Regions from separate parts of the Streptomyces sp. NPDC003247 genome, predicted to be linked through region 1. Evidence: riboswitches for the same ligand, from Rfam matches in the RefSeq annotation. Region 1 holds a riboswitch; each other region holds the start of a gene.

Region 1 (7,203 bases):
TCGGCGAGCCCGACCAGCAGCCGGTCGAGGCGGCCGCCGAGATAGCCGGAGGCCAGGCCCAGCACGGTGCCGGGGACCACCGAGAGCAGCAGCGCCGCGAGGATGATCTCCAGTGCGGTCCTGGCGCCCCACACCGTGCGGGACAGCACGTCGTACCCCGCGATGGTGGTGCCCAGCGGATGTGCGCCGCCGGGCGGCTGCTGCGAGCCGAACAGTCCAACAGCGTCCTGGAGTTGGGCATACCCGTACGGCGCGACCAGCGGGCCGAGGAGCGCCGTGAGGACGAACAGCGCCGTGAGGGCCGCGCCGGTGAGCAGCATGGCGCGCTGTACGGCACCGCCCGTGCGCAGTCGTGCCCGCAGACGGTCCGGCAGCGACGTCTGCCGTCGCTGGAGGAGTTGTGCCACGGCTCAGTACCTCACTCGGGGGTCGATCAGGGCGGCGACGACGTCGACGAGGAAGTTCGTCACCGCCACCACGACGGCGAACAGGGCCACGATTCCCTGCACCGCCGGGAAGTCGCGCACGGTCAGGTAGTGGGCGAGTTCGTAGCCGAGGCCCTTCCACTCGAAGGTGATCTCCGTCAGTACGGCTCCGCCGAGCAGTCCGGCGACCTGGAGCCCCAGGACGGTGACGACCGGGATCAGGGCGGGCCGGGTGGCATGCCGGGTGACCAGCCGGAAGGGCGCCACGCCACGGGAGCGGGCGGCTTCGACGTAGCCGGCGGAGAGGGTGCCGATGAGGTTCGTGCGGACCAGGCGCAGCAGGATGCCCGCGACGAGCAGACCCAGTGCCAGGCCGGGCAGTACGGCGTGTTCCAGGACGTCGGCGAGGGCCGCGGGGTCACCGCTGCGCAGGGCGTCGACGAGGTAGAGGCCGGTCGTGCTGGTCTGGTTCTGGAGGAAGAGCTGGACGTCGGTGCTCGCCCGGCCGGACGCGGGCAGCCAGCCGAGCTGGATCGCGAAGACGAGTTTCAGCAGCAGTCCCACGAAGAACACGGGGGTGGCGTAGGTGAGGACGGCGAACAGCCGCAGCACGGCGTCGGGCGCGCGGTCCCGGCAGGAGGCCGCCACCATGCCCAGGGGGACGCCCACGACGAGGGCGACGGCGAGGGCGTAGAAGGAGAGTTCGACGGTGGCGGCGCCGTAGGTGCCCAGTACGTGGGTCACCGGTTCGTTGTCGGTGACGGTGCGGCCGAAGTCGCCGCTCGCCAGGGACGTCAGGTAGTCCAGGTACTGGGTGAGCAGCGGCCGGTCGTAGCCCGCCTGGTGCAGTTTCGCCTGGAGCTGGTCGGGGGTGAGCCGGTCGCCCAGCGCGGCGCTGATCGGGTCGCCGGTGGCGCGCATCAGGAAGAAGACCAGGCTGACCAGGATGAACACGGTGGGGATGATGAGGAGGAAGCGGACCACCAGGTAGCGGGCGAGTCCGTACCCGGCGGCGCCGTCGGCGGGAGGGGCGACGGCGCCGGGGGTGTCCTGCGTCAGGGCGCTCACTTCTTCGCGAGTCCTGCCCAGCGGAACGTGTAGGCGCTGTTCAGCTCGTCGGGCACACCGCTGATGTCGGTGCGGGTGACGATCGCGGTGGACCCCTGGAGCAGCGGGAGCAGCGGTACCGACGCCGCGGCCTTGTCCTGGGCCTGCTGGAGCAGGTCGGTGCGCTTCGCCGGGTCCGTCTCGGTCTCCTCCTTCTGGATCAGCTCGCGTACGGCCGGGTCGGAGTAGCCGTTGGCGACCCAGGTGTTGGCCGAGTAGAAGGGCGAGAGGTAGTTGTCCGCGTCCAGGTAGTCGGCGTACCAGCCGAGCTGGTAGAGCGGGTAGAGGTGCTTGATGCGGTCCTCGCCGTACTGGGTCCACTCGGTGGACTGGAGGTTCACCTTGAACAGTCCGGTGGCTTCGAGCTGGGACTTGACCAGCGCGTACTCGTCCGCCGAGGACGAGCCGTAGTGGTCGCTGTTGTACTGGAGGTTGAGGGTGACGGGGGTGGTCACCTTCGCCGCCTTCAGCCGTGCGGCGGCCGCGGCCTTGTCGGGGCCGCCCTTCTTGTCGCCGTAGAGCGACTTGAAGGAGTCGGTGGCACCGGTGAGTCCGTCCGGCACCGAGCTGTACAGCGGCTGGTAGCTGTTCTTGTAGACCTGCTGCGCGAGCTGGGCCCGGTCGACGGAGTCGGCGACGGCCTGCCGGACGGCCAGGGCCTTGGCCGCGTCGGCGTTCTCGGTCTTGGTGCCGTACGGCTGCGTCTGGAAGTCGAAGACGATGAAACGGATGCCGTTGCCGGAGCCGGTGTGGACCTTGATGTTCTTCTTCTCGGACAGGTCGTCGAGGTCGGCGGTGGTGAGGGTGCGGTAGACGGCGTCGACGGTGCCCTGCTGGACGTCGAGCTTCAGGTTGCTCGCGTCCGTGTAGTACTTGAGCTGGACGTTCTTCGTCTTCGGGGTGCCCAGCCGGCCGCCGTAGGCGCTGTTGGCGGTGAAGGAGACCAGCGAGTTCTTGTCGTAGCTCGTGATGCCGTACGGCCCGTTCCAGGGCTTCCCGGCGACGATGGCCTTGTCGTCGAGGATCTTGTCGGCGGGGAAGACCTCCTCGTCGACGATGTAGCCGGCCGCGGTGGACAGCACCTGCGGGAACAGGGTGTCGTTGGCGGACTTGAGGGTGAAGACGACGGTCGTGGGTGTCGGCGCGGCGACGGAGGCGAGGTTGTAGAGGAGCGACGACGGGCCGTTCTCGTCGGCTATCTTCACGATGCGGTCGAGGCTGAACTTGACGTCGGAGGACGTCAGTTGGTGCCCGTTGGCGAACTTCAGCCCTTCCCCGAGGGTCACCGTGTACTCCTTGGGCGCCGTCAGCTCGATCCCGGTGGCCAGATCCGGGGAGACCTCCGTGGCGCCGTTCTTCACGCTGAGCAGCGTGGCGTAGACCTCGCTCTCGATGGTGCCGGAGCCCGCGTCCCAGGCGCCCGCCGGGTCGAGGCTGGTGACCTGGTCCGTCGTACCGACGGTGATCGTCGCGCCGTCGGAGCCGGCGGAGCTCTTGGTGCTCGTGCAGCCGGTCAGGGCCACCAGGACGGCCGTGCCGAGGGTGAGGGCGCCCAGGGGCCGGAACGTTCTGACAGTGCTGTGCTGTGCCATGGCTGGTCTCTGCTTCCGCATGAAGGAGACACGAACGGGGCGCGGCGGACAGGGTGTGCCGCGCGCACGCTCGTGTGAAAGGTGAGGGTGAGGAGCGAAAACGGGTCAGGTCAGCTGTGACAGAGGCAGCTGCAGACCAGCAGCAGATCGACATGGCGTCGGGAGCACAGCACGAGGCCGGTTGCCACGCCGTCCTCCCAGGGATGTCGTCGGCCCTCGGGCCGGGGGAACGCACTTGCAGAACAGGAACATCCGCCGAGCCGTCACCTGGGGGCACCCCACTGCGTCGAGGGTTGCCGTCCGGCCAGCCAGGGCTTGATCACCGGAACTCGTGGCTCGCGCTCACCGTAGATCGACGCTTCTCCCGGCGTCAAGCAGTGGCTTTGCCGGGACGGTGTGCGCGGGCAGGGCGGCCGTTCTCCGCGCCGGACGGCGGGGGCAGGCCCCTCCCATCGACGGCCGTGGCCCGCACGAGGTTGGTCACGGCCGCCTTCGCCGCGTGGTGGCCCCAGGTACCCGGGAGGCGGCGCCCGTGATCACCGCGACCGGTGCCGTCAGGCCGGCGGCCGCGCGGCGAGCGCCGTGGTGAACGGGGTGACGGGGCGCTCCAGCCGTTCGCCGTCCACGGTGATGTCGACGGCCTCGTTGTAGAACGCGAGGAGCCCGGTGACGGCGCCGACCGCGGGCAGTGGCTCGGGATAGCTCCAGACGACGTTCGGCGGGACGCCGGGGTCACCGGTCCCGCCCCGCCACGACCAGTACGTGGCGGTCCCCTTGTAGGGGCAGCCGGTGCTGTGGTCGGTCGGTTCGAACAGGTCCAGGCGGACGTCCTCGGGCGGGATGTAGTAGCGCGTCGGCAGGCCGGTCTCGAAGAGCAGCACGGGGCGGTGGGTGTCGGCGACGACCGTGCCGCCGATCTCGACCCGGACGTGGCGGCTGCTGGGGATGGCGTCCACCCGCTTGTGCGGGTCGCGGGGGTGGACGAAGATCTCTTCCTCCTCCTCGTACCAGTGGTCCAGGCCCCGGCCGACGCGCCGGAACCACTCGAAGGCGATGTGCCCGGCCAGGTCGGCGGCGGGGAACGTCCAGGCCGCGTTCTCCAGCAGCTCGCCGCCGGCTTCGAGGTCGTAGAAGATCTGCGATCCGGTGTGCGTGCCCGTCGGGGGGTTCTTCGCCGGGCGGAGCAGGTCCGTACGGACCTCCTCGCGCGGGAAGGCGTACAGCGGGACGGGCACTCCGGGTTCCCACACGAGGACGGGATGCCGGCTGTCGACGACGGTGAGGTCACCCTTGCGGCCGCGCACCCAGCGCTCGCCGGGCTCCCACAGGAGGCCTTCGGGGGTGGTCCGTACGGCGCGCGCGGTGGGGAACGTGGTCATGAGCGGCTCTCCTTCTCCTTGCTCACCCGGTGACGTCGGCGAGGTGGGCGCGGTTTCTCGCGCCACGCGGCGATCTGTTCGGGGCGGCCGAACACCCTCAGACAATCGTCGACGGTATTGCGGGCGCGCTCCCCCACCGACACGGGTTGAGCAACGGGCCCGGGCCGGGCCGGTACGTCCAGGCGGCCGCGCCCCGTCCCGAGAGCCTGACCCTGCTGGAGGGCATCGCCGGTGTCGACCGGTGGTAGTGGGCGGAGAACGCGGCAGGGCGCGCGTTTCCGGGCGTCGCGGGGTGGGCCGGGGACACGCACGGCGGTCTCAGCGGTCGGGCAGTTCCTCGTAGAAGCCGCATCGAGGCAGGTCGGAGGCGGATCCACGCGCCCGTGGGTCTTCGGTGTAGATCTCCAGCCGGATACCGTCGGGGTCCTTGAAGAACACCTGTCCCGTCGCCGCGGTACCGTTCGTGGCGCCGCGCTCCTCACGGATCGGCACGCTCGCCGCCCGCAGCCCGGCCTCCACGGCGTGCAAGTCGTCCAGCGAGGGCACTTCGAAGGACAGGTGGTGCAGTCCCGCCCGGTCGGCCGCGAAGCCCGCCGTGCCCTGCTGCCAGAGCGTCAGCAGCACGACGCCGTCGAGCCCGAGGTGGGCGAAGCGATGTGTCTCGTCGGTCGATTCCCGTATCAGGTCGAAGCCCAGCGCCCGTCGGTAGAAGGCGAGGGAGCGGTCGAGGTCGGTGACGTTGAGTCCCGCGCTGCCGAGACCGATCGTCGTCATGTCACGCTGCCTTTCGAGGGCGTCAGCCCCGTCCTGCCCGCAAGGGCGGAGAGTCCTGTGGGCTCCGGTCCGGTCGCCGGCGGTGCGGTCCGTTGCCGTCACCCGGTGGCATCGAGCCGCCGGGCCCGCAGGGCACGCCGGGTTCCGTCCCGGCGTTCCGACAGCGTCCTGCGCAGCCCGGCCGGAACGGACCGCTCGTCGCGGGCCAGCAGGGTGTCGACGGCGACGACGACACCGTGGTCGACGACCGTGATCGGATAGAGGCCCGGGGTCTTCGTCGTCCCCCCGGCCAGGAGTCGTGCCATCTGCGGGGTGCGTCGTGCCCAGAGCTCGGAGATCGTCGCGAAGAACTCCCCGGCGTAGGGCCGCAGCAGTTCTTCCTGGCCGTACTGCTGGAAACCTCGGCTCAGTGCGACCAGCATCTCGTTCGACGGACTCTCGCCCCCGGTCATCCGGGCCCAGGACGCGGCCTTGGCCTCGGCGCGGGGCATGGCGGCACGGGCCGCGGCGGCGTACCGCAGGCCGTCGGCCGTCGGGTCCCGGTCCGCTTCGGCATCGATCTCGGCTCCGCCGGCCCACCCGGTGGCCGCCAGCCGGCGGAGGACGGACCACCTCAGCCCGGTGTCGATCGGCAGTCCGTCGAGAGCCTCGTGGCCGCGCAGGAGCCGGGTGAGGAAAGTGAGCTGCTCGGCGTTCTCGGCCGTGTCGCACAAGGCGTCGAGCCAGAGCACCTGTGCGTCGCTTCCCGGTGGTGCGGCCAGCAGCGCCGAGTGGGCCAGAGCGGCCCACTCGGCTGCCAGCCGGGAACGGCGGGAGGGCGCGGCGAAGAGTTCGATGGCGGAGTGCACACGGCGGTGCAGCGAGCGAAGGGCTTCCGTGTCGGATTCCCTGCGGGCCGTCCGCATGGCGACCGCGACGTAGTCGCTCGCCCTGATCTCGGCGTTCTCCATCATGTCGGTCAGCGCGCCCATGGTCAGCGCGCGGGGCAGCGGTGCGGTGAAGTCGGCCCCCGCCGCGGACAGGGTCCGCAGCGAACGGTCGTCGAAGCGCAGGTGCGTGTACGTCAGGTCGCCGTCGTTGACCAGCACCAGGTCCGGTGGTGGTTCCCCGATGAGCCGGGGGACCACCGTGCGGGGCCCGTCGATGTCCGCCGCGATCCGCCGGGTGAGGCTCAGGGAGCCGGTGGTGTCCTGGTGGTACAGCCCGATCGCGACACGGTGCGAGCGCGGCGCCGGACGGTCGGCCGGCGCCTCCCGGACGATCTCGAAGGAGGCGTACCGTCCTTGCCGGTCGAGTGCGGCCACGGGGCGCAGGGTGTCGGCGCCGGCCGTCTCCAGCCATGCCCGGGACCAGGCGCGCAGGTCCCGTCCGCTCGCGGTCCGCAGGGCGTCGAGCAGATCGGTCAGCGTCGCGTTGCCCCATGCGTGCCGTGCGACGTAGGTGCGCAGTCCGGACAGGAACGCCTCGTCCCCGATGTACGCGGCGAGCTGTCCGATGACCGAGGCGCCTTTGGCGTAGGTGATGCCGTCGAAGTTGGTGTAGATGTCCTCCAGATCGCGGATGGTGGCCGCCACCGGGTGGGTCGAGGGCAGCCGGTCCTGGTGGTAGGCCGCGTTCTTCCGCACGGTGACGAACGAGGTCCAGGCGTCGTGCCATCGGGTCGTCCGTTCCATGCAGCGCAGGGAGGCGTAGCTGGCGAAGGCCTCGTTGAGCCAGAGGTCGTTCCACCAGCGCATGGTGACGAGGTCGCCGAACCACATATGGGCCAGTTCATGGAGCAGGGTGTCCGCGCGCCGCTCGTGGTCGGCGTCCAGGGCCTTGGAGCGGAAGACCAGGTGTTCGCCGATCGTGACGCAGCCCGCGTTCTCCATGGCGCCGGCGTTGAACTCGGGGACGAAGATCTGGTCGTACTTGGCGAAGGGGTAG
Region 2 (7,203 bases), on a different contig from region 1:
CGCGGATCCGGGTCAGACCTCACCCCCCAGTTGATTGGAGGCGTGCGCCGGAACGCGTCGACCGCGGCTGAATGTATCTGTCCCACTGCCGTCTGCAACAGGTCAATCGGACGAGAATTCTGGACGTCGACGGTCCGGAATATGGTGAGAATTCTCCCGAATTCAGGGCAATTCGGGCCACATAAAGGGAACAGAAGGCGCAAAAGACCTGCACACTTTGGCTACTTCTCACCGCATGTGAAGTCCGGGCTCATATGCGTTCGGCATGCGATGGGCAGCGCGTTCCCCAACTGTACCGTGCTCAACCACATTGAATTGCCTCCTCCGCTTCTCTTACGGAGGAGGCAATTCGATGAACTCTGGGTAATCGGTGTTACCGAGGGTTACTACCGGTGGGTACGGAGTGGGTGTCAGCCGCCGGCGACGGCCGGGATGATCGAGACGCCGGCGCCGTCCGGGGTCGCCGTCTCCAGCCCCTGCTCGAACCGCACGTCGTCGTCGTTGACGTACACGTTGACGAACCGGCGCAGCTTGCCCTGGTCGTCCAGGACGCGCGCGGCGATACCGGTGTGGTTCTTCTCCAGGTCGGCGATGACCTCGGCGAGGTTCGCGCCCTCGGCGGCGACCTCGGCCTGACCGCCCGTGTAGGTGCGCAGGATGGTGGGGATGCGGACGGTGACGCTCACGGTGTTTCCTCCGGACGGGTAGGCGCCCTGCGGGGCGCGGGGAACTGCGCGACCAGCCCCCGCGGCCCGCAGACGAACAACGGCCTCTCTCAGGCGAGACCGGCCTCGTGGAACGACTCGAGGTTCGGGCGGATGGTGGCCGTCAGCCCGGTCCCGGCGACCGCGTCCAGCGTCTTGAGGCCGTCTCCGGTGTTGAGCACGACGGTCGTCAGCGTCGGGTCCAGCAGACCGGCCTCGATCAGCTTCTTGGTGACGCCGACCGTCACACCGCCCGCCGTCTCGGCGAAGACGCCCTCGGTCCGCGCCAGCAGCTTGATCGCGTCGACCACCTGCTCGTCGTTCACGTCCTCCACCGCACCGCCCGTGCGGCGCGCGATGTCGAGGACGTAGGGGCCGTCGGCCGGGTTGCCGATGGCGAGTGACTTGGCGATGGTGTTCGGCTTCTGCGGGCGGACCACGTCGTGGCCGGCCTTGAAGGCCACGGACACCGGGGAGCAGCCCTCGGCCTGCGCACCGAAGATCTTGTACGGCCGGTCCTCGACCAGACCGAGCTTGATCAGCTCCTGGAGCCCCTTGTCGATCTTCGTGAGCTGCGAGCCGGAGGCGATCGGCACCACGATCTGGTCCGGGAGCCGCCAGCCGAGCTGCTCGCAGATCTCGTACGCGAGCGTCTTGGAGCCCTCGGCGTAGTAGGGCCGCAGGTTGACGTTGACGAAGCCCCAGCCCTCGCCCGCCGGGTCGCCGATGAGCTCGGAGCAGAAGCGGTTGACGTCGTCGTAGTTGCCCTCGATGCCGACGAGTTCGCCGCCGTAGACCGCGGCCATGACGACCTTGCCCTGCTCCAGGTCGTGCGGGATGAACACGCAGGAGCGGAAGCCGGCGCGGGCGGCCGCGGCGCCGACGGCGCCGGCCAGGTTGCCGGTGGAGGAGCAGGAGAGGGTGGTGAAGCCGAAGGCGCGGGCGGCCTCCAGGGCCTGGGCGACGACGCGGTCCTTGAAGGAGTGCGTCGGGTTGCCGGAGTCGTCCTTGACGAAGAGCTTCCCGGCCTCGACGCCCAGCTCACGCGCCAGGTTGTCGGCCTGGACGAGCTTGGTCCAGCCGGGGTTGATGTTCGGCTTGTCCGCCACGTCGGCCGGGACGGGCAGCAGCGGGGCGTAGCGCCAGATGTTCGCGGGGCCCGCCTCGATGCGCTTGCGGAGTTCCTCCGGGTCGTATCCGGAGAAGTCGTAGGCGATCTCGAGCGGGCCGAAACACTCCTCGCAGGCGAAGACCGGGCCGAGCGGCACGCGGTGACCGCACTCGCGACAGGAGAGCGCCGCGGCCGGACCGAGGTCGACGGAGGGGGTGGTGCCGGAGGGGGCGGTGACGGAGGGGGTGGTGCTTGCAACTGTCTGCGCAGCCATGTGAGGCGAGGCCCTTTCTCCTCATCTTCCCCACGACGCATCTCGCCGTGAGACGGAATTGGCACCTTCCCGAGCCGGGAGCCTCGCGGGGATCGTCGACTGCCTGTGGCAGCGATCCGTACGAGACCGGCTGGAGGGTTGCCGGGGCTTCATCGGGCCGTGTCCCTCTGCCCCTCTGGATGAGCGGTATGTGGTTGTGAGCGCGGGCGACCCCGGACATGCGATGGTCATCCGCGTTGTTCAAGACTGTAACCGAAGGCCAGGACAGTTGAGTGAGACCGTCCGAACCGCGAGATGGATCACACTGTCACCTCGCGTGTACCTGGTGTGATCACGACAGTGAGGAGCCGCAGACCGTGCTGGAAGAAGTCGAGCGCTGGCTGGCCGCCCGCTCCTGGTCCGTGACCGATCGCCCGCTGCACCGGATCCTGGCCGCCAAGCGCGCCTCGGGCCAGACGGTGTCCGTCGTGCTGCCCGCGCTGAACGAGGAGGAGACGGTCGGCGACATCGTCTCCGTCGTCCGCCACGACCTCATGCACCAGGTCCCGCTGGTCGACGAGATCGTCGTCGTCGACTCGGGATCGACCGACCGCACCTCCGAGGTGGCCGCGGCGGCCGGGGCCCGGGTCGTCCACCGGGACACGATCCTGCCCCGTCTCCCGGCCGTGCCCGGCAAGGGCGAGGTCCTGTGGCGCTCGCTGCTGGTCACCACCGGGGACATCGTCTGTTTCGTCGACGCCGACCTGAAGGAGTTCTCCTCCGACTTCGTCTCGGGCATCGTGGGCCCGCTGCTCACCGATCCGGGCGTCGACCTGGTCAAGGCCATGTACGACCGCCCGCTGGCCGGCGGCGCCGGCCAGGGCGGCCGGGTGACGGAGCTGATGGCCCGCCCGCTGCTCAACATGCACTGGCCGCAGCTCGCGGGGTTCGTGCAGCCGCTGGGCGGCGAGTACGCGGCCCGCCGCCGCCTGCTGGAGCAGCTGCCCTTCCCCGTCGGGTACGGCGTGGAGCTGGGCATGCTGGTCGACGCCCTGCACCTGGTGGGCCTGGACGCGCTGGCCCAGGTCGACGTCGGGGTGCGCAAGCACCGCCACCAGGACGGGCAGGCGCTCGGCCGGATGGCCGCGGCGATCTACCGCACGGCGCAGCTGCGGCTGGCCCGCGGGCATCTCGTCCGCCCGTCCCTGACCCAGTTCGAGCGGGGCGCGGACGGCTTCGAGCCGCGCACCTACTCGGTCGACACGGAGGAGCGGCCGCCGATGGCGGAGATCGCCGAGTACGCGACCCGCAAGGTCGCGTGACCCGGCGGCGACGCCCCGGCGGACGCGCCGTATACGGCCGGACACGGCCGGTTCACGCCCCGTGTCCGTACGTTTGAGCGGATCGGGTCCGGGCTAGGTTGAGGCGTATGGCTTCCACGCACGGTGCTGCTGCTCAGGGTGCTCAGGTGCTGGTCGCGTCCAACCGCGGCCCGGTCTCGTACACCGTCGGCGAGGACGGCTCGCTGCACGCCAGACGCGGCGGCGGCGGGCTGGTCTCCGGGCTGTCGGCGATCGGCCCGGACGCGGGCGCCCTGTGGGTGTGCTCGGCGCTGTCCGACGGCGACCGGGAGGCGGTCCGGCGCGGGGTCGGCGAGGACGGCGTGCGCATGCTGCCCGTCCCGGCCGACGTGCACGCCGACGCGTACAACGGCATCGCCAACTCGGTGCTGTGGTTCGTCCACCACCTGCTGTACCAGACCCCGCTGGAGCCGGTCTTCGACGCGGAGTTCCGGCGCCAGTGGGCCTCGTACGAGACGTACAACCGCGCCTTCGCCGAGGCGCTGGCGGAGGAGGCGGCGCAGGGGGCCGCGGTCCTCGTCCAGGACTACCACCTGTGCCTGGTGCCGGGGATGCTCCGCGAGCTCCGCCCCGACCTGCGCATCGGCCACTTCTCGCACACGCCGTGGGCGCCGGTGGACTACTTCGGGCTGCTCCCCGGCGACATCCGCGTCCAGTTGCTGCGGGGCATGCTCGGCGCGGACCGGCTCGGCTTCCTGACCCGCCGCTGGGCGGACGCGTTCGCCGCGTGCTGCGCGGAGTTCACCGGCGGCACGGGCGGCACGGAGATCGGCGTGCACGGCCTGGGCGCCGACGCCGACTTCCTGCGCGCCCGCTCCCGCGAGCGGGACGTCGAGGAGCGTCTGGCGGCCCTGCGCGAGGAGATCGGCACGGCTCCCGAAGGCGGCGCCCGCAAGGTGATCGTCCGGGTGGACCGGACCGAGCTGTCGAAGAACATCGTGCGTGGTCTCCTGGCCTACCGGCAGCTCCTCGACGACCACCCCGAGTGGCACGAGCGGGTCGCCCACGTGGCCTTCGCCTACCCCTCCCGCCAGGACCTCGCCGTCTACCGCGACTACACGGCCGAGGTGCAGCGGCTGGCCGGGGAGATCAACGAGCGGTACGGCTCCGCGGGCTGGACCCCGGTCGTGCTGCATGTGAAGGACGACTTCGCCCGCTCCCTGGCGGCGTACCGCCTCGCGGACGTGGCGCTGGTCAACCCCATCCGCGACGGTATGAACCTGGTCGCCAAGGAGGTTCCGGTCGTCTCCGACCGGGGCTGCGCGCTGGTGCTGTCCCGGGAGGCCGGCGCGTACGGCGAGCTGCGCGAGGACGCCCTCACCGTCAACCCGTACGACGTGCTGGAGACCGCCGGTGCCCTGCACGAGGCGCTGACCATGGCGCCGGAGGAGCGGGCGCAGCGCACCAAGCGGCTGGCGGCCGCCGCGACCGCGCTGCCTCCGGCCCGGTGGTTCCTGGATCAGCTGGAGGCGCTGCGGGGGACGCGGGCCAGCTGATCCGCCAGCGCCCGCAGCAGGTCCACCACGCCAGCCGGGCCGTCGACGACCAGGTCGGCGCGCTCGGCGAGTTCCGTGACCTCCGTGCTGCCGCTGGCGACGAGCAGTCCGGGGACGCCGTCGGAGCGGAGTTTCTCCACGGCGGCGAAGGCGGGCAGGTCGCCGAGGTCGTCACCGGCGTAGAGCACGGCCTCGGCGCCGGTCTCGCGGGCGTGCTCCAGCAGCGCCACGCCCTTGTCCACGCCCGGCGGCCGCAGCTCCAGGACCATCCGGCCCGGCTCGACGATCAGTCCGTGGCGGGCGGCGAGGTCGCCGAGGGGCTGCCGTACGGCCTCGAAGGCGGCCTGCGGGTCCTCGGCCCGGCGGGTGTGCACGGCGACGGCCCGGCCCTTCTCCTCCACCCAGGTCCCCCGCCACGCGCCGGCCGCCTCCAGCACGCCCGGCAGCTCGGCACGGACCGCGGCGACGCCGGGGTGGGGGGCGGGGGCGCTGACGGTGTCGGTCCGGGCGTCCCACCGTTCGGCCCCGTAGTGGCCGAGCACGGTCAGGTGCTCCAGCCCCGGCACACCGGCGAAGCCGCCGTTGCGCACGGCCACGGCGGCGGGCCGCCCGGTGACGACGGCGACGGAGGCGACCTGCGGGGCGAGCCGCGCGAGGGCGGGAACGGCGTCCGGGTGCGCCCGCGCGTCGTCCGGGTTCTCGACGATCGGCGCGAGCGTACCGTCGAAATCAAGACCGACGAGCGTCCCGGCGGGCCGGGCCAGAATCGCCCGGAGCGCGTCCCGCCCGGCGGCGGTGGCGGGTTCGGGGAGTGCGGGTTCCATGGAGTACGTCTCTGGGGTGCCCATACGGCGACGATAACCGGCAGCAGCGGCCCCTCACAGCCCCGGCCGGGGCAACCCAGCCCGTCCGGCCTGCGAAGAGCAGCGGCCCCTCACAGCCCCGGCCGGGCAACCAGCCCGTCCGGCGTTTGAGGACGAGGCCCGTCCAGGGCCGACCGGGGGCGCGGGGGCGGAGCCCCCGCATACCGCGGGCCGCACCGCCTCAGCGTTCGGCCCGACGCCCCTCCCGCACGCGCCGCAACCGATTCACCGTGACCGGATCATGAGCCAGCGCCCGAGGATCGTCCAGCAGCGCGTTGAGCAGCTGGTAGTAACGGACCGGGGACAGGTCCAGCTCCTCACGGATCGCCCGTTCCTTCGCCCCGGGCGCGGAGATCCCGCGCCGTTCCAGGGCGAGGATGCCCCGCTCCCTCGCCCCCAGTTCCGCCTCTGGCCGCTGCATGCCCGCACCGTAACCCAACGGCTCAGCCGGTGGCGCCGCTCTCCGCGGTGGTCGCCGTCGCCTCGATCTGGCCGAGGACGCCCGCCGGGCTGCCGTCGGCGGTCACGGCCTGGCCGATCCGCTTCTTGATGTCCGCGCTGACCGTCGCCCACGAGGTCCGCCCCACCGGATACAGCTCGGACGACGGGAGCTGGTCCAGGAACGGCTTGAGGTCCGCGTCCTCCGACGCCGTGCTCATGACCTGGGAGGCGGAGGTGGTGACCGGCAGCAGGTCGTACTCGCGGGAGAAGGAGAGGACGTTCTCCTCGCTGTAGACGAAGTCCAGGAACTCACCGATCTGCTCGGCGTGCCCGTTCTGCTTGAAGGCGGTCATCCAGTCGGCGACGCCCAGGGAGACCTTGGAGGGGCCGTCGACGCCGGGCATCGCCACCATGCCGAACTTCACGCCCTTCTTCTCGGCCGCCTTCATCAGCGAGGGATGCCCGTTGAGCATGCCGACCTTCCCGGCGGTGAACGCCTCGAACGCGTCGGCCCGGTTGAGCTTGCCCGGCGCGACCGGCCCGGTCAGTCCCTCGCCGACCAGCTCGTTCTTCAGCCAGGTGAACGTCTCGACGTTCTCGGTGGAGTCGATGCTGTAGCCGGTGGCGGTCGCGGTGTAGCCGCCCCCGCCGCTGAGCAGCCACTGCATGGTCTCGGCCTGTGCCTCCTCGGAGCCGAGGGGCAGCGCGTACGGGTAGTCGACGCCCTCCTCCTCGAGCGCCTCGGCGTCCTCGGCGAGCTCGTCCCAGGTGGTGGGCGGGGTGGTGATCCCGGCCTTCTCGAAGAGGGTCTTGTTGTAGAACAGCAGCCGCGTCGAGGAGGCGAACGGCATGCCGTACTGCACGCCCCGCACCTCGCCCGCGTCGGCGAGCTGCGACACGAAGTCGGCCTGGACGGGGATGGAGAGGACGTCACCGGCCTTGTAGAGCAGGTCGTCGGCGGCGTAGTCGGCGTA
Region 3 (7,203 bases), on a different contig from region 1:
TCATCCGTCCGGGTTCGACGGCGTCGACGGTCTCCGCCGGCCGGACCGACACGGGCGGCAACGCCAGCTCCCTGCGCAGCCCCTGGGCCGCGTCCAGCACGGTGTCCAGCAGCAGCCGCACCCGCATGTCCTCGACGCTGCGCCCCTCGCGTGCCGCCCTGCGGGTGGCCTCCAGGGCGGTCTCCACCTCCCCGAGCCGCGCCTTCAGCCGCCGTGTCTCGCTCTCGGCGGCGGACACCTGCGCCTGCCCCTCGGTGCGGACCGCTTCTATCTCGCCCTGCACCTTGCGCAGCGCGGCCTCGCCGCGCTTGACGTCGCTGAGCGCCGAACGCAGCTTGCGGTGAAGCGATTCGGCTTCCTTCCTCGCCGTCTCCAGCTCGGCCCGCAGCCGTTCGGTCTCGGCGCGGGTCTGCGCGCGCGCCTGGGAGAGCTGGTCGCGCAGCCGCTCCAGCTCCGCGCGGCTCTCCTCGCCGGCGCGCTCGGCGTCCGCCCGCTGCGCCTCCTCGCCGGCCGCGGTCACCAGCTTCACCCAGTCGACGGGCCGCAGTACGTAGGCCGCGGCCGCCACGTCGAGCGGGTCCGCGGCCGGGGGCGGCGAGCCGGAGTCGAGGGCGCCGGCCAGTTCCGGCTGGGCCTCTCTGAACTTCTCGGCGATGCGCTGCCGGAACAGCGTGTCCGTCTCCAGCGCGGCCGCCATCGCGTTGCCCGCGAACTTCGCCCGCCGGTTGGGGGCGAACCGGGCGTACTGCCGCAACTGGGCGGGCAGTTCGGCGACGGTCAGCCCTCCGAAGCCGTCCGAGACGATCTGGACGACCCGGCGGCGCACACCGTCGGGCAGCGGACGGTCGAGCACCTCAGCGGCGCCGTCGCCCGGCCCCCCGCCTGCGCTCTCCACCATCCGTCACACCCCAATTTCTGAGCCGGGCCCTCCCCCGCTCTCGACTCCGGTCGAGCGGGAGGACCCCCGTCGTCAGGAGCCGGCGCCCGGCCTGTCCACGAGTTCCACCTGGTCCACGGCGTTGCACCAACGGCACCGCACCGACTCGATGGTCTCACTGACCACCTCGCGCTCCTCGACCGTGGGCTCGCCGGCGAGATCGAGGTGGACGTACTCCACGACCTTCGACGAGCGCGTCACGTCGAACCGGGTGAGGTTGCCGCAGAGCGTGCAGCGCCACCGCGTCGTGGCGGTCGGCAGGGGAACCGTCATCGTGACCGTCCGCTTCCTTCTAGTGTCGGGCTTCCGGCGCCGGGGCGCGCCCAAGGGCTCCCCGGTCCGTGTGGCTCGTAACCCTACGGCCTGGCGGGTACTCGCCGCCCATCCGTCCACGGCGGCGAGGCGGTCCATGGTCGTACGTCCCGTTACGTCATGCTCTGTACTCATGATCAGGGACTGGAGCGGTGCCGTCAGCCGGAGCGTGGGCAGAGCGGTCCGGCGGCCGGCGGCACCGGTGACGTACGGACTGATCGCCCTGTGCTGTGTGATCTTCCTGACCGGCCCCGCCTCGGGCCTCGACGCGGGGTACGGCACCGCGGAGGAGCTGCCGGCCGTCCGGCGGGCCTACTTCCGCCGGTGGGGGGTGATCCCGGCCGACCTGTTCGAGGGGTCCGCGCGCGCCGCCCTCACCCCCGCCACGGCCCTCTTCGTCCACGGCAGCTGGGTGCACCTGCTGGGCAACATGCTCTTCCTCTACGTCTTCGGGACGATGACCGAGCACCGGATGGGCCGCCTCCGCTTCGCCTTCTTCTACCTCGGCTGCGGCTACCTGGCCCTGCTCGGCTACGCCGCCGCCCACGCCGGCTCCGGGCAGTCCCTGGTCGGCGCCTCGGGGGCGATCTCCGCGGTGCTCGGCGCGTTCCTCCACCTCTTTCCCCGGGCGCGCGTCACCAGTCTCCTGCCGTTCCTGCTCTTCCTGCCGCTGCGCTTCCCGGCGTGGGTGGTGCTGCCCTTCTGGGCGGCCCTGCAATGGCTGGCGGCGGGGCGGGCGGGCCCGGGGCCGGGCGTGGCCTACCTGGCCCACCTGCTGGGCTTCGGCCTGGGCTTCGGCTGCGCGTGGGCCGGGCGCAACGGGACGACTAGAGTGAAAGCCGCCCGAGCCCCGGCCCCCGAGGGAGAGAACCAGCCGTGATCACCGCGATCGTCCTGATCAAGACCAGCGTGGACCGGATCCCCGAGATCGCCGAGTCGATCGCCTCGCTGGAGTCCGTGAGCGAGGTCTTCTCCGTCACCGGGACGTACGACCTGATCGCCATGGTGCGGGTGCGGCAGCACGAGGAGCTCGCCGAGGTGATCCCCGGGCGGATCAGCAAGATCCCCGGCGTCGAGGCGACGGACACGCATGTCGCCTTCCGTACGTACTCGCAGCATGATCTCGAGGCTGCGTTCGCCATCGGGCTGGACTCTTAGCGCGGGAGCGCCTGGGGCGCGGAGCGTGTGTGCGGCTGCCGGTCGGCTGTGGCTGGTCGCGCCCACGCGGCGGAGCCGCATGTCGACACGGCCCCGCGCCCCTCAGGGCGCTGCCCCTGACGTCGGCTGCATCACACCGCCGGGACGCAGCGGCCGTCCTCCGTGCGGTACTGCCACTTGGCGCCGCTCCCGACCAGTTCCTTCACCGCGGTCACGAAACGCTCCACGTGCTCGTCCGGCGTGCCCGCGCCGAAGCTCACCCGGATCGCGTTGAGGGACTTCTCGCCCGGCGCGGCCTCGGGGGCGCCGCACTCGCCCTGGCTGCGCGGGTCGCTGCCGAGGAGGGTGCGGACGAGGGGGTGGGCGCAGAAGAGGCCGTCGCGGACGCCGATGCCGTACTCGGCGGAGAGGGCGGCGGCGAAGTGGGAGCTGTTCCAGCCCTCGACGACGAAGGAGATCACGCCGACGCGGGGGGCGTCGTCGCCGAAGAGGGACAGCACGCGCACCTCGGGCACCTCGGCCAGCCCCGCCCGCACCTTCTCGATGAGGTACCGCTCCCGGGCGACCAGCGTGTCGAAGCCCGCCTCCGTCAGGGCCTTGCAGGCGGAGGCGATGGAGTAGGCGCCGATGACGTTCGGCGAGCCCGCCTCGTGCCGGGCGGCGCTGTCGTGCCACTCCACGTCCACTCCCCCGTCCTCGCGCCGGGTGACCTTGCGGCTGGCGCCGCCGCCGGCCAGGTACGGCTCGGCCGCGCGCAGCCAGTCGGCGCGGCCGGCCAGGACGCCGGAGCCGAACGGGGCGTACAGCTTGTGCCCGGAGAAGGCGATCCAGTCGACGTCGAGGTCGCGCACGGACACCGGGTGGTGGGGGGCGAGCTGGGCCGCGTCCAGGACGATCCGGGCGCCGTGGGCGTGGGCGGCGGCGGCCAGCTCGCGCACCGGCCACAGCTCGCCGGTGACGTTGGAGGCGCCGGTCACGCAGACCAGGGCCGGGCCGTAGGGGTCGCGGTCGGCGAGCGCGCGCTCCAGGGTCTCGACGGCCTGGCGCGGGGTGCGCGGGGCGTCGAGGTAGGTGACCCGGGCGTCCTTCCAGGGCAGCAGCGAGGCGTGGTGCTCGGTCTCGAAGACGAAGACCTGGCAGTCGGCGGGGAGGGCGGCGGCGAGGAGGTTCAGGGAGTCCGTGGTGGAGCGGGTGAAGACCAGCTGGTCGTCGGCGCGGCAGTCGAGGAACTCCGCGACCGTCCGGCGGGCGTTCTCGAAGAGGTCCGTGGACAGCTGGGAGAGGTAGCCGGCGCCGCGGTGGACGCTGCCGTAGTACGGGGCGTAGGCCGCCACGTCGTCCCAGACGCGCTGGAGGGCGGGGGCGCTGGCCGCGTAGTCGAGCGCGGCGTAGGTGACCTCCCCGCCGGTGACGAGCGGCACGGTGACATCCCGGCCCAGAACGGGCAGCGGGGCACAAACGGACTGGGCGGAGGCAGCGGTGGAGACAGACATGGCGGAACTCCCGTGAGGACGCGTGGAACCGCCGTGCCGGACAGCGCGTCGACGGCACGGAGGGAAGAGGAAAAAGGGGTGTGCGGAGGCGGGGCTCTGCGGCCCTATCGCATTCGCTTGCTCACGGAAGACTCCTCGACGACCAGGACCCCTGGTGACGCGAGGGGTCCGCGCTTGCCGTGGGCCTTGCTGCCCACGACCTGGTCTTCACCCGGGGCACCCCGCCACGGACGGAGGGTTGCCGGACAGTCGGCCGGGGCCTCATGACTGTCACTCATGACCTGAGGAGGAAAGTACGGTAAATGATCGCGGTCCCGCAACTCCTGTCCGGATCGCGGGACCGCTTCCTCGGCCGTCAGGCGTTGCTGGCCGCCACCCAGCGCTCCAGCACCCGCGCGGCCGCACCGGAGTCGACGGACCGCGCCGCCTTCTCCATGCCGGCGCGGATCTGCTCGGCCAGCGGTGCGTCCGTCGGCTCCAGCGCCATCAGCGCCGCCGCGGCGTTCAGCAGGACGGCGTCCCGCACCGGCCCCCGCTCGCCCTCCAGCAGCCGGCGCGCGACCTGCGCGTTGTACGAGGGGTCGGCGCCCCGCAGCGCCTCCACGGACACCAGCTCGATGCCGACGTGCCGCGGGTCGAAGGTCTCCTCGGTCACCTTGCCGTCGCGGACGATCCACACCCGGGAGGTGGACGTGGTGGTCAGCTCGTCGAAGCCGTCGTCGCCCCGGAACACCAGCGACGAGTGGCCGCGCTCGGCGAAGACGCCGGCGACGATCGGCGCCATGCGCGGGTCGGCGACCCCGACCGCCTGGGCACGCACCCGGGCGGGGTTGGTGAGCGGGCCGAGGGCGTTGAACACCGTACGGACGCCCAGCTGCTTGCGGGCGGCGCCCGCGTGGCGCAGCGCCGGGTGGAACTTGACCGCGAAGCAGAAGGTGATCCCGGCTTCCTCGGCCACCTCGGCCACCCGCTGCGGCGTCAGGTCCAGATTGACGCCCAGCTGCTCCAGGACGTCCGACGCCCCGGACGCGGAGGACGCGGCCCGGTTGCCGTGCTTGACGACCTTCGCGCCGGTGCCGGCGACGACGATCGACGCCATGGTGGAGATGTTCACCGTCTTCGCGCCGTCGCCGCCGGTGCCGACGATGTCGACGGTGGGGCCGGGCACCTCGATCAGGTTGGCGTGCTCGTACATCGTGCGTACGAGACCGTTGATCTCCGCCACCGTCTCGCCCTTGGCCCGCAGCGCCACCACGAAGGCGGCGATCTGGGCGTCGGTCGCCTCACCGCGCATGATCAGGTCCATGGCCCAGGCGGTCTCCTCCGAGGAGAGGTCCCGGCCGTCCAGCAGACCGTTCAGCAGGACGGGCCAGGAACGGCCCGCCGCGGTGTCGCCTCCAGCGGGGGTCACAGCGCTCATAAGCCGCTCCTGGGTGTCATGGTGGTCCCGCTCTCCGACGGGACACGCGTCTCAACGGGTCCACCCTATCCAGCCACGGGGAACGGCGAAGAGCCCCGTCCGAACACCGGACGGGGCCCTTCAGCGGTTGCGTGGCGACGCAGTGATCAGTGGTGGCCGTGGCCGCTCGTGATCTCCCTGTACTCCTCGACGGTCGGCTTGGCGATCTGGCTCTCCTCGCCGTAGTACGCCTCGCTCAGCTTGGCGCGGACCTTCTCGGTGCGCTTCACCTTGCGCTCGACGCCGTTCTCGTCGACCGTCGGGCCGATCTCGGCCGGCGCGTACTGCTCGTGCGCGGTGAGCGTGTAGAGCTGCTCCTGGCTGAGCGGCTCGTGCACCTCGATGAACTCACCGTGCGGCAGGCGCTTGATGGTGCCGGTCTCGCGACCGTGCAGCACCTTGTCCTTGTCGCGGCGCTGGAGGCCGAGGCAGATCCGCTTGGTGACGACGAAGGCGATGACCGGGCCGGCGAAGAAGCCGATCCGGACGAACCAGGTGACCGCGTTGATCGACAGGTGGAAGTGGGTGGCGACGATGTCGTTGCCACCGCCGATCAGCATGATCATGTAGCCGGTGACCCAGGCGACACCGAAGGCCGTACGGGTCGGGGCGTTGCGCGGGCGGTCCAGGATGTGGTGCTCGCGCTTGTCGCCGGTGACCCAGGACTCGATGAACGGGTAGAGGGCGATCACACCGAGGAACAGACCGAAGAGCACCAGCGGGATGAACACGCCGAGGACCAGCGTGTGACCCCAGAAGTTGATCTCCCAGCCCGGCATGGCGCGGACCAGACCCTCGGCGAAGCCCATGTACCAGTCGGGCTGGGCGCCGGTGGACACCTGGTCCGGACGGTACGGGCCCAGGGCCCAGATCGGGTTGACGGACGCGATGCCGGCGAGGGCCGCGATCAGACCGAAGACCAGGAAGAAGAAGCCTCCGGCCTTGGCCATGTAGACCGGCAGCAGCGGCATGCCGACGACGTTCTTGTTGGTCCGGCCGGGACCCGCGAACTGCGTGTGCTTGTGGTAGAAGACCAGGATCAGGTGGCCGACCACCAGACCGAGCATGATGCCCGGCAGCAGCAGGATGTGGATCGAGTAGAACCGCGCGACGAAGTCGCCGCCCGGGAACTCCCCGCCGAACAGGAACATCGAGATGTACGTGCCGACGATCGGCACGGACAGGATCGCGCCCTGGGTGAAGCGGACACCGGTGCCGGAGAGCAGGTCGTCCGGGAGCGAGTAGCCGGTGAAACCGGTGAACATGCCGAGGACGAACAGCAGGAAGCCGAACAGCCAGTTGATCTCACGCGGCTTGCGGAACGCGCCCGTGAAGAACACGCGCATCATGTGCACGAACATGCCGGCGAGGAAGATGATCGCCGCCCAGTGGTGGATCTGCCGGATCAGCAGACCGCCGCGGACGTCGAAGGAGATCTCCAGCGTCGAGCTGAACGCCTCCGACATCAGCTGGCCCTGGAGCGGGACGTAGCTGCCGTGGTACTCCACCTCGTTCATCGACGGGTGGAAGAACAGCGTCAGGTACACACCCGTGAGGATGATGATGATGAAGCTGTAGAGGCAGATCTCACCGAGCATGAAGGACCAGTGGTCCGGGAAGATCTTGCGCATGTTGGCCTTGGCCAGGGAGTAGATCCCCAGCCGGCCGTCCGCCCAGTCGGCGACCCGCTCGCCCGCGGGTGCCTTGCGGCGGTCGTCGTTGTTACTCATCCGCGCTCCCAGAAGGCAGGACCGACGGGCTCTTCGAAGTCGCTGAGCGCCTCGAGGTACCCCTCGTCGTTCACGCCGATGCGCAGCTGCGGCAGGGCGTGGCCGGCCGGGCCG

What was found. Region 1 has a riboswitch for S-adenosylmethionine ahead of ACFYWQ_RS35645 (ABC transporter substrate-binding protein). Riboswitches for the same ligand answer to the same signal wherever they lie in the genome.
Region 2: it holds a riboswitch for S-adenosylmethionine, as region 1 does, so the genes downstream of both, thrC (threonine synthase) here and ACFYWQ_RS35645 (ABC transporter substrate-binding protein) in region 1, are expected to answer to the same signal.
Region 3: it holds a riboswitch for S-adenosylmethionine, as region 1 does, so the genes downstream of both, ACFYWQ_RS01005 (aminotransferase class V-fold PLP-dependent enzyme) here and ACFYWQ_RS35645 (ABC transporter substrate-binding protein) in region 1, are expected to answer to the same signal.

Annotation. Positions count from the first base shown of each region.
Region 1 is NZ_JBIAPF010000014.1:32,401-39,603, forward strand. It holds gene ACFYWQ_RS35635 (ABC transporter permease) at 1-407, opposite strand, end outside; gene ACFYWQ_RS35640 (ABC transporter permease) at 411-1,493, opposite strand; gene ACFYWQ_RS35645 (ABC transporter substrate-binding protein) at 1,490-3,124, opposite strand; SAM riboswitch class IV at 3,351-3,461, opposite strand; gene ACFYWQ_RS35650 (DUF427 domain-containing protein) at 3,679-4,503, opposite strand; gene ACFYWQ_RS35655 (VOC family protein) at 4,822-5,277, opposite strand; gene pepN (aminopeptidase N) at 5,376-7,203, opposite strand, start outside.
Region 2 is NZ_JBIAPF010000011.1:135,614-142,816, reverse strand. It holds gene ACFYWQ_RS32300 (MoaD/ThiS family protein) at 411-686, opposite strand; gene thrC (threonine synthase) at 776-2,089, opposite strand; SAM riboswitch class I at 2,108-2,275, opposite strand; gene ACFYWQ_RS32290 (glucosyl-3-phosphoglycerate synthase) at 2,446-3,390, shown strand; gene ACFYWQ_RS32285 (trehalose-6-phosphate synthase) at 3,498-4,925, shown strand; gene otsB (trehalose-phosphatase) at 4,889-5,773, opposite strand; gene ACFYWQ_RS32275 (DUF3263 domain-containing protein) at 5,970-6,209, opposite strand; gene ACFYWQ_RS32270 (extracellular solute-binding protein) at 6,232-7,203, opposite strand, start outside.
Region 3 is NZ_JBIAPF010000001.1:230,378-237,580, forward strand. It holds gene ACFYWQ_RS00985 (NYN domain-containing protein) at 1-898, opposite strand, end outside; gene ACFYWQ_RS00990 (hypothetical protein) at 971-1,210, opposite strand; gene ACFYWQ_RS00995 (rhomboid family intramembrane serine protease) at 1,383-2,129, shown strand; gene ACFYWQ_RS01000 (Lrp/AsnC family transcriptional regulator) at 2,126-2,407, shown strand; gene ACFYWQ_RS01005 (aminotransferase class V-fold PLP-dependent enzyme) at 2,539-3,900, opposite strand; SAM riboswitch class IV at 4,066-4,182, opposite strand; gene trpD (anthranilate phosphoribosyltransferase) at 4,256-5,320, opposite strand; gene ACFYWQ_RS01015 (cytochrome bc complex cytochrome b subunit) at 5,467-7,089, opposite strand; gene ACFYWQ_RS01020 (Rieske 2Fe-2S domain-containing protein) at 7,086-7,203, opposite strand, start outside.